Variovorax paradoxus: one gene and its partners. The protein of the gene in region 1 interacts with the protein of each later gene in a pairwise test. Links are inferred from orthologs where the notes say so. Each region holds a gene or a part of one and is shown in the gene's direction. Other genes may lie near its edges.

Evidence for each region.
Region 2: the proteins of aceE (region 1) and QHG62_RS06100 interact in binary tests that used the Escherichia coli proteins (3 or more experiments, as listed by UniProt). The link is inferred for Variovorax paradoxus from one-to-one orthologs.
Region 3: the proteins of aceE (region 1) and nth interact in binary tests that used the Escherichia coli proteins (3 or more experiments, as listed by UniProt). The link is inferred for Variovorax paradoxus from one-to-one orthologs.

What each region holds. Positions count from the first base shown.
Region 1 is NZ_CP123990.1:1,782,125-1,787,111, forward strand. What follows is about bases 622-3,890. They hold aceE (pyruvate dehydrogenase (acetyl-transferring), homodimeric type), read left to right. Parts: upstream 622-975; coding sequence 976-3,690; downstream 3,691-3,890. Other genes in these bases: QHG62_RS08775 (PAS domain-containing sensor histidine kinase), read right to left, coding at 622-759; aceF (dihydrolipoyllysine-residue acetyltransferase), read left to right, coding at 3,740-3,890. In the rest of the region: more of QHG62_RS08775, read right to left, coding at 1-621; more of aceF, read left to right, coding at 3,891-4,987. UniProt on the Escherichia coli protein: Component of the pyruvate dehydrogenase (PDH) complex, that catalyzes the overall conversion of pyruvate to acetyl-CoA and CO(2).
Region 2 is NZ_CP123990.1:1,255,025-1,259,606, reverse strand. The notes cover bases 1,232-4,095. They hold QHG62_RS06100 (ATP-binding cassette domain-containing protein), read left to right. Parts: upstream 1,232-1,691; coding sequence 1,692-3,500; downstream 3,501-4,095. Other genes in these bases: QHG62_RS06095 (ABC transporter permease), read left to right, coding at 3,497-4,095; QHG62_RS06105 (HlyD family efflux transporter periplasmic adaptor subunit), read left to right, coding at 1,232-1,529. Outside these bases: QHG62_RS06110 (TetR/AcrR family transcriptional regulator), read right to left, coding at 1-421; more of QHG62_RS06105, read left to right, coding at 519-1,231; more of QHG62_RS06095, read left to right, coding at 4,096-4,582. UniProt on the Escherichia coli protein: Part of the ABC transporter complex YbhFSR that could be involved in efflux of cefoperazone. Probably responsible for energy coupling to the transport system.
Region 3 is NZ_CP123990.1:2,540,810-2,545,234, forward strand. What follows is about bases 465-3,171. They hold nth (endonuclease III), read left to right. Parts: upstream 465-1,347; coding sequence 1,348-1,995; downstream 1,996-3,171. Other genes in these bases: QHG62_RS12365 (PLP-dependent aminotransferase family protein), read right to left, coding at 465-1,195; QHG62_RS12375 (SDR family NAD(P)-dependent oxidoreductase), read right to left, coding at 2,014-2,910; QHG62_RS12380 (helix-turn-helix domain-containing protein), read right to left, coding at 2,960-3,171. In the rest of the region: QHG62_RS12360 (hypothetical protein), read left to right, coding at 1-3; more of QHG62_RS12365, read right to left, coding at 8-464; more of QHG62_RS12380, read right to left, coding at 3,172-3,862; QHG62_RS12385 (histidine phosphatase family protein), read right to left, coding at 3,905-4,425. UniProt on the Escherichia coli protein: DNA repair enzyme that has both DNA N-glycosylase activity and AP-lyase activity. The DNA N-glycosylase activity releases various damaged pyrimidines from DNA by cleaving the N-glycosidic bond, leaving an AP (apurinic/apyrimidinic) site.

The sequences.
Region 1 (4,987 bases):
CGTGCCGCCTTCCCTCGGGCTCACGGTGTTGCCCGCAATCGGATTGCCCTTGGCATCGAGCAGCGACACCGCATAGCGCGCCTGCACTTCCGATGGCATGCCGTAGCGCAGCAGGCCGTCGATCGAAAACTCGCCCAGCACCACGCCCGCGAACAGGCCCTGGTCGAAAAGCGGAATGTGCAGCTGCAGCATCGCCGTCGGGTCGCCGCCTGCCATGGGCTGGGAGAACACCGGCTGGCGCAGCTCGCGCGCCAATGCGTAGTTGCTCTCGATGTCGCCTGGCCGCAGCACGTCGCCGATCAGGTGTTGCTGCGCCGGGTGCACGCTCGGCGCGGAATAGCCGGCCTTGAAGCGGCGGCGATCGTCGATCCAGGTGACCGTCTGAAGCTCGGGGAACTGGCTCACCAGCGATTCCGCGCGGCTTGCGAACTCGACCGGATCGATTTCGCGGTTCGACGCGTCGCGCGCAATGCGCATCAGCTGTTCCTGTCGTTCCAGGAGGCGCAGGCGCATGCGTTGCTGCGCGTATTCGACGTCGCGCCGAACCGATTCCTGCTCTCGCTCGACTTCCTCGGTGCGCAGGTACCAGAACGCCGAAACGATGGCGGCAAGAAACAGCAGCACCGCCGCAATGGGCGCGAGCATGGCAACTGCGTCTTGCAGCACCGGCGTTTGCCGGCGCCACCAGCGGCGCCACCAGGACAGAGGGGACGCATTCACGGCGCTGCGGGCCACCGCCAGCGGAGAGGAAAGAGGCATCTTCCGAGTTTAGGGGATGCACCCTTGCGCAGCGCAGGAAAGAGGCGCGGGCATTGGTTCCGGTGCGGCTGCAGCCATGACAACCCTGATCATAAATATCACATTAAGAAATCAATGTGCGCCATTTGAAATAGAAGCATTTCTATGCGAAACTCGCCCGCGTTTATTGAAGACCGCACTTAAATTACAGCCACAGCCCTAATAGGAGAGACAAGCATGTCGGCAAATCCCGAGAACCTGTTCGGCTCGGCCGCGAACGACGCGGACGCCCAGGAGACCCGTGAATGGATGGATGCACTGTCCTCCGTTATTCAGAGCGAGGGGCCTGAGCGGGCTCACTTCCTTCTAGAGCAGTTGCTGGAACATGCGCGGCAGCACAGCATCGACAAGCCGTTCTCGGCCAATACGGCCTACGTCAACACCCTGGAGCCCGACCAGGAAGAGCGCTGCCCCGGCAACCTCGAAATCGAAGAGCGGCTGCGCGCCTACATGCGCTGGAACGCCATGGCCATGGTGGTCAAGGCCAATCGCCACCATCCGCCCGAAGGCGGTGACCTGGGCGGCCACATCGGCTCCTTTGCCTCGTTGGCGAACATGTTCGGCGCGGGCTTCAACCACTTCTGGCACGCCGAGAGCGAAAACCACGGCGGGGATTGCCTCTACATCCAAGGCCACGTGTCCCCCGGCATTTATGCCCGCGCCTACCTGGAAGGCCGCCTGACCGAAGAGCAGCTGCTCAATTTCCGGCAGGAAGTCGACGGCAAGGGCCTGTCGAGCTACCCGCATCCGAAACTGATGCCCGAGTTCTGGCAATTTCCCACGGTCTCGATGGGCCTTGGGCCGCTGATGGCCATCTACCAGGCCCGTTTCCTCAAATACCTGCACGCCCGCGGCATTGCCAACACCGAGAACCGCAAGGTCTGGGTGTTCTGCGGCGACGGCGAAATGGACGAAGTCGAGTCGATGGGCGCCATTGGCCTGGCGGCGCGCGAGAAGCTCGACAACCTGATCTTCGTGATCAACTGCAACCTGCAGCGCCTGGACGGCCCAGTGCGCGGCAACGGCAAGATCATCCAGGAACTCGAGGGTGAATTCCGCGGTTCGGGCTGGAACGTCATCAAGCTGATCTGGGGCAGCAACTGGGATCCGCTGCTGGCGCGCGACAAGGAAGGTGCGCTGCGCAAGATCATGATGGAAACCAACGACGGCGACTATCAGGCCTTCAAGGCCAACGACGGCGCCTACGTTCGCAAGCATTTCTTCGGCCGCGACCCGCGCACGCTCGAGATGGTTTCCAAGATGAGCGACGACGACATTTGGCAGCTGCGCCGCGGCGGGCACGATTCGCAGAAGGTCTACGCCGCTTTCCATGCGGCCGTGAAGCACGAAGGCCAGCCCACGGTGCTCCTGATCAAGACGGTCAAGGGCTTTGGCATGGGCAAGATCGGCGAGGGCAAGAACAACGTCCACCAGACCAAGAAGCTCAGCGACGAGGACATCATGGCCTTCCGCGACCGCTTCAACATTCCGATTCCGGACAGCAAGATTGCCGATCTGCCGTTCTACAAGCCGGCCGACGACACGCCGGAAATGAAGTACCTGCACGAGCGCCGCAAGGCCCTCGGCGGCTACCTGCCGCACCGCCGCACCAAGGCCGACGAGAGCTTCACGGTGCCTTCGCTCGACACCTTCAAGTCGGTGATGGAACCCACGGCCGAAGGCCGCGAGATCTCGACCACGCAGGCCTATGTGCGCTTCTTGACGCAGCTCTTGCGCGACAAGGCGCTGGGCCCGCGCGTGGTGCCCATCCTGGTGGACGAGGCCCGCACCTTCGGCATGGAAGGGTTGTTCCGCCAGATCGGCATCTACAACCCCGCAGGCCAGCAGTACACACCGGTCGACAAGGACCAGGTCATGTACTACAAGGAAGACAAGGCCGGCCAGATCCTGCAGGAAGGCATCAACGAAGCCGGCGGCATGTCCAGCTGGATTGCCGCGGCCACGTCGTACAGCACCAACAACCGCATCATGGTGCCGTTCTACGTGTACTACTCGATGTTCGGCTTCCAGCGTATCGGCGACCTGGCCTGGGCGGCCGGAGACATGCAGGCGCGCGGCTTCCTGCTGGGCGGTACGTCGGGGCGCACCACGCTCAACGGCGAAGGCCTGCAGCACGAAGATGGCCACAGCCACATCCTGGCCAACACCATTCCCAACTGCGTGAGCTACGACCCGACCTTCGCGCACGAAGTGGGCGTGATCCTGCACCATGGCCTGAAGCGCATGGTCGAGAAGCAGGACAACGTCTATTACTACCTGACGCTGCTCAACGAGAACTACCCGATGCCCGGCCTGCAACCCGGCACTGAAGAGCAGATCATCAAGGGCATGTACCTGTCGAAGCAGGGCCCCGCGCTCAAGGCCAAGGCACCCACGGTGCAGCTGCTGGGCAGCGGCACCATCCTGCGCGAAAGCTTTGCCGCGCAGGAACTGCTCGAGAAGGACTGGGGCGTGTCGGCTTCCGTGTGGAGCTGCCCGAGCTTCAACGAGCTGACGCGCGACGGCCAGGACGCCGACCGCTGGAACCTGCTGCACCCCGACCAGACGCCGCGCGTGCCTTTCGTGGCCGAGCAGCTCTCGCCGACCACCGGCCCGGTGATCGCGTCGACCGACTACATGAAGGCGTACGCGGAGCAGATCCGCCCCTTCATTCCGAAGGGCCGCAACTACAAGGTGCTGGGCACCGATGGCTTCGGCCGCAGCGACTTCCGCAACAAGCTGCGCGAGCACTTCGAAATCAACCGCCACTACATCGTGGTGGCCGCGCTCAAGGCGCTGAGCGAAGATGGCACAGTGCCCGTGGCCAAGGTGGTTGAAGCGATCAAGAAGTACGGCATCAATGTCGACAAGGTCAATCCGCTTTACGCCTGAACATCAACAACCAACGAACGAACGGCGCCTCACGGCGGGAGACAACGATATGGCAGCAGTGGAAGTGAAGGTGCCGGACATCGGCGATTTCGATGAAGTCGCGGTGATCGAGGTGCTTGTGAAGGTGGGCGACACGGTCAAGGCCGAGCAGTCGCTCATCACCGTGGAATCGGACAAGGCGTCGATGGAGATTCCGTCGTCGACCGCCGGTGTGGTGAAAGAAATCAAGGTCGAGGTCGGCGGCAAGGTGAAAGAGGGCTCCGTGGTCCTCGTGCTCGAGGCCGAAGGGGCTGCGGCGGCACCGGCTTCGGCGCCTGCAGCCGCTGCGGCTCCTGCGGCTGCCGCACCGGCGCCCGCAGCCGCGGCGCCTGCTCCGGCTGCCGCGCCTGCGGCTTCGGGCCCCATCGAAATCAAGGTGCCCGACATCGGCGATTTCAAGGATGTCGCGGTCATCGAGTTGCTGGTGAAACCCGGCGACACCATCGCGGCCGACCAGTCGCTCATCACCGTCGAATCGGACAAGGCCTCGATGGAAATTCCGTCGTCGGCTGCAGGCGTGCTCAAGGAGCTCAAGGTCAAGGTGGGCGACACGGTCAATATCGGTGACCTGATTGCCGTGCTGGAAGGCGCCGCAGGTGGTGCGGCCCCTGCGCCTGCGCCCGCGCAGGCTGCTGCAGCCGCTGCGCCGGCAACGGCGACCGCCAGTGTGCCAACTCCGGTTGCCGCTCCATCGGCGGCCGCTGCAACTCCGCCAGCTGCTGCCGCACCGCACGAACCCACTGTGGCGCCCACCGGCAAGCTGCCGCACGCTTCTCCCTCGGTGCGCAAGTTCGCCCGCGAACTCGGCGTGCCGCTCGAAGAGGTCAAGGGCTCCGGTCCCAAGGGCCGCATCACCCAGGAAGACGTCCAGGGCTTCACCAAGGCCGTGATGAGCGGCCAGGCCAGCACCAAGGCATCCGCAGCCAAGGCGCCAGCCGGTGGCGGCAGCGCGGACGGCGCGGCATTGGGCCTCATTCCGTGGCCGAAGGTCGACTTTGCGAAGTTCGGCGCTGTCGAGCGCAAGGACCTGTCGCGCATCAAGAAGCTCAGCGGTGCCAACCTGCACCGCAACTGGGTGATGATTCCGCACGTCACCAACAACGACGAAGCCGACATCACCGAGCTCGAAGCCTTCCGCGTTTCCACCAACAAGGAAAACGAAAAGTCGGGCATCAAGGTCACGATGCTCGCCTTCGTGATCAAGGCGGTGGTTGCCGCGCTCAAGAAGTTTCCTGACTTCAACGCCAGCCTCGACGGC
Region 2 (4,582 bases), 530 kb from region 1 along the record:
GCAGCGCCGGTGAAGGCGACAGCGCCTCGCGCAGCACCACGCGGAATCCCCAGGGCGCCTTGGGCTGGCTGCCCATCTCCATCAGGTGCGTGAGAAAGGTGCGCAGCTTGAGCCGGGGGTCGGCCTGCACGCTGGCCAGGCTGACCAGCTCGTCCATGCTCACGAGCTGGCGGTGCGCCTCGATGAGCACGGCTTCGTACAACCCGTCCCTGCTGCCGAAGTGGTAGTTGACGGCGGCCATGTTGGTGCCGGCGCGGGTGCAGATCTCTTTGCTGGTGCTTTCGGCAAAGCCGCGCTCCGCGAACAGCTGGCCTGCCGTCTCGAGGATGTGCAGTCGGGTGGCGTTTCCGTCGGTGCGGGGGGTGCGCGCGGCAGTGGAGCGTGGAGCGGGAGAACGGGTGCTGGAAGAGCGGGAAGCCATAGCCCAAGGTTAAACGAAATGAAAAAATACTTCAAATTCAAATTTCAATTTGATAACATGCGGCTACTCCAAGTCTGGAACCCGGCAGGAACCGCTCATGAACAAGAAACCTCTCATCGCCGTTGCCCTCGTGGCGCTCGCTTCCGCGGCGGGCGGCTGGTGGTACGTCCATCGCTCGGCTCCGCCATCCGACACGCTCGTGCTGTACGGCAATGTCGATGTGCGCCAGGTCTCGCTGGCTTTCAACGCGAATGAGCGCGTGGCGGAACTCGCCGTACGCGAAGGCGACCGTGTGCGCGCCGGGCAGTTGCTCGGCAAGCTCGACACCCGCTCGCTCGCGCTGCGCGTGGCGCAGTCGCAGGCGCGCATCGGCGTGCAGGAGCAGGCCCTTCTGCGCCTGAAGACCGGCAGCCGCCCCGAAGAACTGGCGCAGGCCGGCGCCCAGGTGGCCGCCGCGCAGGCCGATGCCGACCTGGCGCAGCAGCAGCTCGCGCGCCTGCAGGCCATCGGCCAGACCACGGCCGGCCGCGCCGTGAGCCAGCAAGACCTCGACAGCGCTCAGGCCCGCCGCAAGGTGGCGCTGGCGCAGCTGGACAACGCCCGCAAGGCACAGCAGCTCGCGGTGGCCGGCCCGCGCAAGGAAGACATCGCGCAGGCGCAGGCGCAGCTCGAATCGGCCCGCGCCGACCTCGCGCTCATGAATCACCAGCTGGCAGAAGCCGAGCTCAAGTCGCCCATCGATGCCGTGGTGCGCGCCCGCCTGCTCGAACCCGGCGATATGGCCTCGCCGCAGCGCCCGGCCTTCACGCTGGCCATCACCGATCCCAAGTGGGTGCGCGCCTATGTGGCCGAACCCAACCTGGGCCGCGTGCGCCCCGGGCAGCAGGCAAGCGTGACCACAGACAGCCAACCCGACCAGCCGGTGGCTGGCAAGGTGGGCTACATCTCGTCGGTGGCCGAGTTCACGCCCAAGACGGTGCAGACCGAAGAGCTGCGAAGCAGCCTCGTGTATGAAATACGCGTGATGGTCGACGACAAGGAAGACCGGCTGCGGCTCGGCATGCCGGCGACCGTGCGGCTGCAGCTGACTTCGAACGGCAGGCCGTGATGACGAACCTCATCGCTCGTCGTCGCGCATTGCTCCCTCCCCTTCCGGGGGAGGGCTGGGGTGGGGGCAAGCAGCGTGTCCATCGGGCGCTCTGCCCTGCCCCCATCCCAACCTTCCCCCGAGAGGGGAAGGAGCAAGGCCGCATGCCAGGAGGGACGTTGAATGCTGCGCGCTGAGCCGGCCGTCAGCGGACGCTCGCTGCACAAGCGCTTCACGGTCAAGGCGTCGAAGACAGCCGTGCACGCGCTCGACGGCGTGTCGCTCGAAATTCCTGCCGGCACGCTCACCGCGCTGGTCGGGCCCGACGGCGCGGGCAAGACGACGCTGCTGCGGCTCATGGCCGGCCTGATGCGCGCCGACGAAGGCGAACTGCGCGTGCTGGGCATCGATGTATCCGCCGACCCGCAGGCGGTGCAGGACCGCATCAGCTACATGCCCCAGCGCTTCGGCCTCTACGAAGACCTGAGCGTGCAGGAGAACCTCGACCTCTACGCCGACTTGCACGGCGTGCCGCCTACGCAGCGGCGCGACCGCTATGCGCGGCTGATGGAAATGACCGACCTCGGCCGCTTTACCGACCGCCCCGCGGGCAAATTGTCAGGCGGCATGAAGCAGAAGCTCGGCCTGGCCTGCACGCTGGTGCGCTCGCCCGACCTGCTGCTGCTCGACGAGCCCACCGTGGGTGTTGACCCGCTCTCGCGGCGCGAGCTCTGGCAGATCGTTCAGCAGCTGGTCGACGAAGAAAAACTTTCCGTCATCGTGAGCACCGCTTACCTCGACGAGGCCGAGCGCTGCAGCCATGTGTTCGTGCTGCGCGAAGGCCAGCTGATTGCAGAAGGCACGCCGGCCGAGATCCGCGACCGCGCCGAGGGCCTGTGCTTCGTCGCCACGCCGCCGCCGGGCGAGGCACCGCGCCTGATGCAGGCCCGCCTGCTCGATGCGCAGCAAGACATCGTCGATGCCGTTCCGCACGGCGGCGAGGTGCGCTTCATCCGCCGGCCCGGCACCGGCGATGCGGCGCTTGCGGCGCTGCTGGCCGGCGCCCGTGCCGAACCGGTGCCGCCCCGGCTTGAAGACGGCTTCATGACGCTGCTGCGCACGCAGCAGGCACCCGCTGCAGTAGCGCAACCAGCGGTGGCCGATAGCCTTGCCCCGGCCGCGGGCGAGCCCGGCGAAGTGGTCATCGAAGTGAAAGACCTGGTGCGCCGCTTCGGCGACTTCGTGGCCGTGGCGAGCACCAGCTTCTCCGTGCGGCGCGGCGAAATCTTCGGCCTGCTCGGGCCCAACGGCGCGGGCAAGACCACCACCTTTCGCATGCTCTGCGGCCTGCTGCCCGCCAGCGGCGGCCAGTTGCGCGTGGCCGGCGTCGACTTGCGCCATGCGCGCGCGCAGGCCCGGCAGCGCATCGGCTACGTGTCGCAGAAATTCGCGCTCTACGGCAACCTTACCGTGCGCGAGAACCTTTCGTTCTTCGGCGGCGCCTACGGCCTGCGCGGACAGAAGCTGCAGGCGCGCATGGACACCGTGCTGCGCCAGTTCGACCTGGAGCGGGAACTCGACGCGCCCAGCGGACAGCTGCCCGGCGGCTACAAGCAGCGCCTTGCCATGGCGACGGGCCTGCTGCACGAACCCGAGATTCTCTTTCTGGACGAACCCACCAGCGGCGCCGACCCGCTCGCGCGCCGCGAGTTCTGGCGCCGCATCACGGCGCTGGCCGAAGGCGGCACCACCGTCGTCATCACGACCCACTTCATGGAAGAGGCGGAATACTGCGACCGCATCGTGATCCAGGACGCGGGCAAGGTGCTGGCCATCGGCACCCCGCTCGAAGTGCGGGCGCAGGCGCTCGACGGTGAGCGGGAAGAACAGCGCATCGACATGGAACAGGCCTTCATCGGAATCGTCGAGAAAGCGCGTCGGCAAGAGCGCCATATAAAAAGCGAGAAGGAAAGCGAGAAGGTGGCGGCATGAGCGGCTTCTGGACCCGGCTCATCTCGCTCACGCGCAAGGAGTTTCGCCAGTTGCTGCGCGACCGAAGCAACCTGGCCATCGGCATCCTGCTGCCGATGGTGCTGATCCTGATCTTCGGCTACGGTATGTCGCTCGACGTGAAGAACGCACCGGTGGGCGTGGTGCTCGAAGACTCGTCGCCCACGGCGCATGAAGCCATTGCCGGCCTGCAGCTCTCGCCCACCATCGCGCCCGTGCTGCTCGGCTCCATGCACGACGCCGAGGCGTTGATGCGCGAGCGCAAGATCGACGGCATCGTGCGCGTGCCGGCGGACTTTTCGCGCTCGCTGGCCGCGGGCAACGCGCGCGTGCAGCTCATCGTGCACGGCGCGGACGCCGGGCGCGCGACCATCATCCTGGCCTACGTAAGCGGCGCTCTCGCGCAAACGGCCGTGCGGCAGGCCGACCGCGGCGGGCGCACCACCGGCGCAGACGCCCCCGTCATCGGCCGGGTGACGGTGGAGCAGCGCATGTGGTTCAACACCGCGAACACCAGCACCTGGTACCTGGTACCCGGGCTCATCGTGCTCATCATGACGCTGGTCGGCGCGTTTCTCACCGCACTGGTCATGGCACGCGAATGGGAGCGCGGCACGCTCGAGGCGCTGTTCGTCACGCCCGTGCGCCCGGTAGAAATACTGCTGGCCAAGATCATTCCGTACTTTGCGGTGGGCATGCTGGGCCTGGCCCTGTGCCTGCTGGCCGCTCGCTTTCTGTTCGCGGTGCCCATGGTCGGCTCGCCGTTCGCGGTGGTGCTCAGTTCGATGCTCTACCTGATCGTGGCGGTGAGCCTTGGCCTCGTGATCTCGTCCGTCACGCGCAATCAGTTTCTCGCGAGCCAGGTGGCGCTGATCGCAACCTTCATGCCTTCGATGATGCTGTCGGGCTTTTTGTTCGACCTGCGCAATGTGCCTGCCGTGGTGCGCGCCATCGGCCATGTGCTGCCGGCCACCTACTTCATGGACCTGATCAAGACACTGTTTCTCGCCGGCGACGTCTGGCCTCTGATCTTGCGCAACTGCGCAATCCTCGCGGCCTATGCG
Region 3 (4,425 bases), 760 kb from region 1 along the record:
TGAAGATCTACAGCGCCTGGCCCAGGCGCTTCACGCCCTCTTCGATCTTCGTCACGTCGGCCGTCGCAAAGCTCAACCGCAGCGTCGCCAGATCGGGCTTCTCGGCATAGAACGGCGCGCCCGGCACAAAGGCCACCAGCTGCTCGATGGCGCGCTTGGCCAGTTCGGTTGCATCGGCCAGCTTGCCGTTGGCACCGGTGAGGCGGGCCCAGAAGAACAAGCCGCCCTGCGGCTGGGTAAAGCTCACCGCATCACCCAACTCGCGCTTCAGCGCCGCGCCCATGGCCTGCGCGCGCTGGCCGTACACCTCGCGCACATGCGCCAGCGTGGCCGGCATGCGGCCGCTCTTGAGGTATTGCGCGGCCGTGGCCTGCGAGAAGGTGCTGGTGTGCGCATCGCTGAACTGCTTGCACATGGTGGCCTTGGCCAGCAGCTCGGCGGGGGCGATCATCCAGCCGATGCGAAGGCCCGGGCTCAGCACCTTGCTGAGGCTGCCGCAATGGGCGAGCAGCTCGCGGCTGCCCGGCACGTCCTTGCTCAAAGCCATGATCGAAGGCGGCGGTGCCTCACCGAAGTACAGGTCGCCGTAGGGGTCGTCCTCGACGATCAGCGTCTGGTACTTGACGGCCAGCTCGAGCACCTTCTTGCGGCGCTCCAGGCTCAGCATGGCGCCGCTCGGGTTGCCGAAGGTGGGAATCAGGTAGACGAACTTGGGCTTGTGCTCGGCAATGAGCTTTTCGAGCTCGTCGGTCTTCACGCCGTTGGCGTCGATGGGCGCACTGATGAGCTGGGCGCCGTACAGCCGAAAACACTGGATGGTGGCCAGGAAGGTCGGACCTTCGACAATCACCTTGTCGCCGGGCGAGATCATGGTCTTGCCCAGCAGGTCGAGCGCCTGCTGGCTGCCGGTGGTGACGATCAGGCCGGTCGGGTCCACCTCGACACCCTTGGTCTTCATGAAGGCGCTGAGCTGCGTGCGCAGCGGCTCGTAGCCCTCCGTAGCGCCATATTGCAGCGCGCCGCCGGGTTCTTCGGTCAGCGCCTTCTGGCTCGCCTCCTTCAGGCCCTCGACGTCGAACATGGCGCTGTCGGGAAATCCGCCCGCAAAGCTGATGATGCCGGGCTTGCCCAGCAGCTTGAAGAGTTCGCGGATGGCGGAGGTTTCGACGTTGTCGAGGCGGGAAGCGAATTGCATGGGAAGTCTCACTTTCTGAGGCGCTATTGTGGCGAAAGCCGCGGGCAATAAAGCTGCGTAAGGCCATCGGCTTTCAACGATATATTGCAACTATCGCTGCCCGCCCCCACACCGCCCCCATACGGCAGACGAGCGCCGCGCTTCCAGCCCCCATGAAAAAAGACAACATTCCCCTCTTCTTCGCCACCCTGCAGGCGGCCAATCCCACCCCTGAAACCGAGCTTGAATACGCCACGCCCTTCGAGCTGCTGGCCGCCGTGCTGCTTTCCGCGCAGGCGACGGACGTGGGCGTGAACAAGGCCACCCGCAAGCTTTTTCCGGTGGCGAACACGCCACAAGCCATCCTGAGGCTGGGCGTGGAAGGCCTGGAGGAATACATCAAGACCATCGGGCTCTACCGCAGCAAGGCCAAGCACCTGATCGAGACTTGCCGCATGCTCGTGGAGCAGCACGGCGGCGAAGTGCCGCGCACGCGCGCCGAGCTCGAGGCGCTGCCGGGCGTCGGGCGCAAGACCGCGAACGTGGTGCTCAACGTGGCATTCGGCGAGGCGACGATTGCCGTGGACACGCACATCTTTCGCGTCAGCAACCGCACCGGGCTTGCGCCGGGCAAGACGCCGCTCGAAGTGGAGCTCAAGCTGGAGAAGCGGGTGCCTTTCGAGTTTCGGCTGCATGCGCACCACTGGCTCATCTTGCATGGGCGCTACATCTGCGTGGCGCGCACGCCAAAGTGCTGGGAATGCGCGGTGGCGCCCTACTGCGACTACAAGCCGAAGACGCCTCGGCCCAAGTCGGCCTGATGCCGACCCTTGCCCAGGCTAGAGCTCGAATGCTTCGGGCTGCCGTCCGTCGATGTCGGTAAAGCCGTATTCACGCGCTAGGTCAGCCACGCGGTGCACGCCGCCGCTTTTCTGCATCACCCGCGCGTCGCCCGCCAGCGCGGCAATGGCGCGGCCCAGGTAGCGCGGCGACTCGGTTCTTGCGAGCGCCGGGCGTTCACGCCAATGCGCTTCGTCGGTCTTGTGCCCGGCGAGCACGAACTCGGTTCGCATCCAGCCCGGTGAAAGCGCAAGCGACGCCACACCGTGCGGGCGGAGTTCCTCGGCCATGCCAAAGGCCAACCGGTTCATCGCCGACTTGGCGAGATCGTAGAACAGGTTGCCGCGCATGTACTTGTCGCGGTCCCAGAAGCTGGTGATCGCGATCAGGCCGCTCTTCTGCGCCACCATGAGCGGCGCCGCGAACCGGCTCGCGAGCAGGTGGTTGCGCACGCCGCGGTCGAACATCGAGTCCCAGTTGGAAAGCGGATGCTCCCAGAACGGTGCCTCGAAAACGCCGTCGAAGGTTTCGTGCCCGCCCCAGGCGTTGTTCACCAGCACGTCGAGGCGGCCCTGCTCGCGCTGCACCCGCGCGAAGAGGCTTGCCACGTCGTCTTCCTGTGTGTGGTCGCAGCGCACCGCAATGCCGTGGCCGCCCATGCGCGTGAGTTCATCGGCCGTATCGTCGATGCTGCCCGGGAGGGCTTCGAGTTCCGAGAGCGCGAGGATGCGTCCATAGCTTTCGGCCGGCCGCGCGCGCGTGCTGCGGCCTGTGACGTACACGGTGGCCCCCGCCGCGCCCAGCTCCAGGGCAATGCCGCGGCCGGCGCCCCGGCTGGCGCCGGTCACCACGGCCACGCGGCCCTTCAGCGGCTTCTTGGCTTCGTCGTCTTGCATCGAGTTCTTTCCTTTTTCTCCGAGTTCGAAGCCCGAAGGTACCGCCGCGTCACGTCGCCGTATTGGAAGAAACCGAAACCGTGCGGCCGAGAAACTCGGTCGGCGTGAGGCCGCTGAGCGCCTTGAACTCGTTGACCAGGTGCGACTGGTCGTAGAAGCCGCCATCGAGCGCCAGTTCCGCCCAGCCGGGCATGCGCGGCCGCGGCTGCCGCAAGGCGCGCAGGCAGGCATGCAGCCGCGCGAGCCTGCCCCACGTGCGCGGCGAGAGGCCCACCTGCTGTTGGAACAGCTGCTGCAACCGGCGCTCGCCGATTCCGACCGCTGCCGCCACATCGCGCAGCGACTGCCGCCCGCCCGATTCCCCGATCAGCTGCGCCGCCTTTATTGCGGCCAAAGGGGTGGCCGGTTGAAGGGCCGCGTCAGCCTGCGCCAGCCGCTGCCGGAGCATGGCGCACAGCACCGCAACCCGCGAGGCGTCGTCACACGCGGCTGCCATGCGTTCGCGCAGTTCGGCGCCTTGGCCACGCCAGAGTTGATCGAGGTGCACCGCGGTGCCGGCAATCTCGCCGGCGGGCATGCCGAGCAGCGCCGCGGCCGCGCCGGGGCGCAGCGTGACCGACAGCCCCTCGACGTTGCCGCGCAGCCGAACCAGCGCCGGTGCAGCCGAGGCGCCGATTGCTTCAACGGGCTGCCCGGCGCCGTCACCCACAGAGGGCGCATCGCCAAGGTTGAAGACCAGCCGCACCGCGCCGTCGGGCAGCACGCGCTCGAGCACTTCGCGCCCGTCAGGCAGCGCTTCGCGGTAGAGCAGGATGTGCGCGACGTGCGAGCGCAATGCCGCCGCAACCGGAAAGGTCCGCAGCGACCCCGCCGGCATCGCAGCCTCGGGCCCGTGCAACGGGTCTTCGTCGAGTCGAACGTACAGGCGCTCGTGGAAAGGCTGTGCGGGCATGGCGCGGATGGGGCAATGGAATGGCGCGGACGCTGCCGCCCGTCAGTCGCATTCGATCAGCAGGCACGCCCCGTAGTCAATGGGGCCAGCCGGCCATTGCGTCGCGGCCTCCACGCGCCGCACTCCGCGGTGCAGCAGTTGCACCGCGCGCATCACTCCCGCATGCGTGACCCACACCGCGTCTTGCCCTGACGCGCGCCACTCATCGAAAGCAGCGCCCGTGCGCTGCATGAAGCTGGCCGTGCTTTCGCCGTACTCGCCCGGAAGACCGTCGGCAAAATTACCGATCCATGCGTCGAAATCTGCAAGGGGAATGGAGGCCCATGGCCGGCCTTCCCAGATGCCGAAGTCCATCTCGGCCAGGCGCGCGTCCGCCCGCACGGCAAGGTCCGGACGCAGCATGCCGATGGCGTCGGCCAGCTCCGCACAACGGCGCAGGGGGGAGTGGACCACCGCGGTGCCCGCGGGTATGCAGGCCTGCACGGCGCGCGCAACCGCCAGCGTTGCCTCCGCAGGCACGCAGACATCCGTCACGCCGTAGCAAAGGCCCGGCGCGGCGTCGG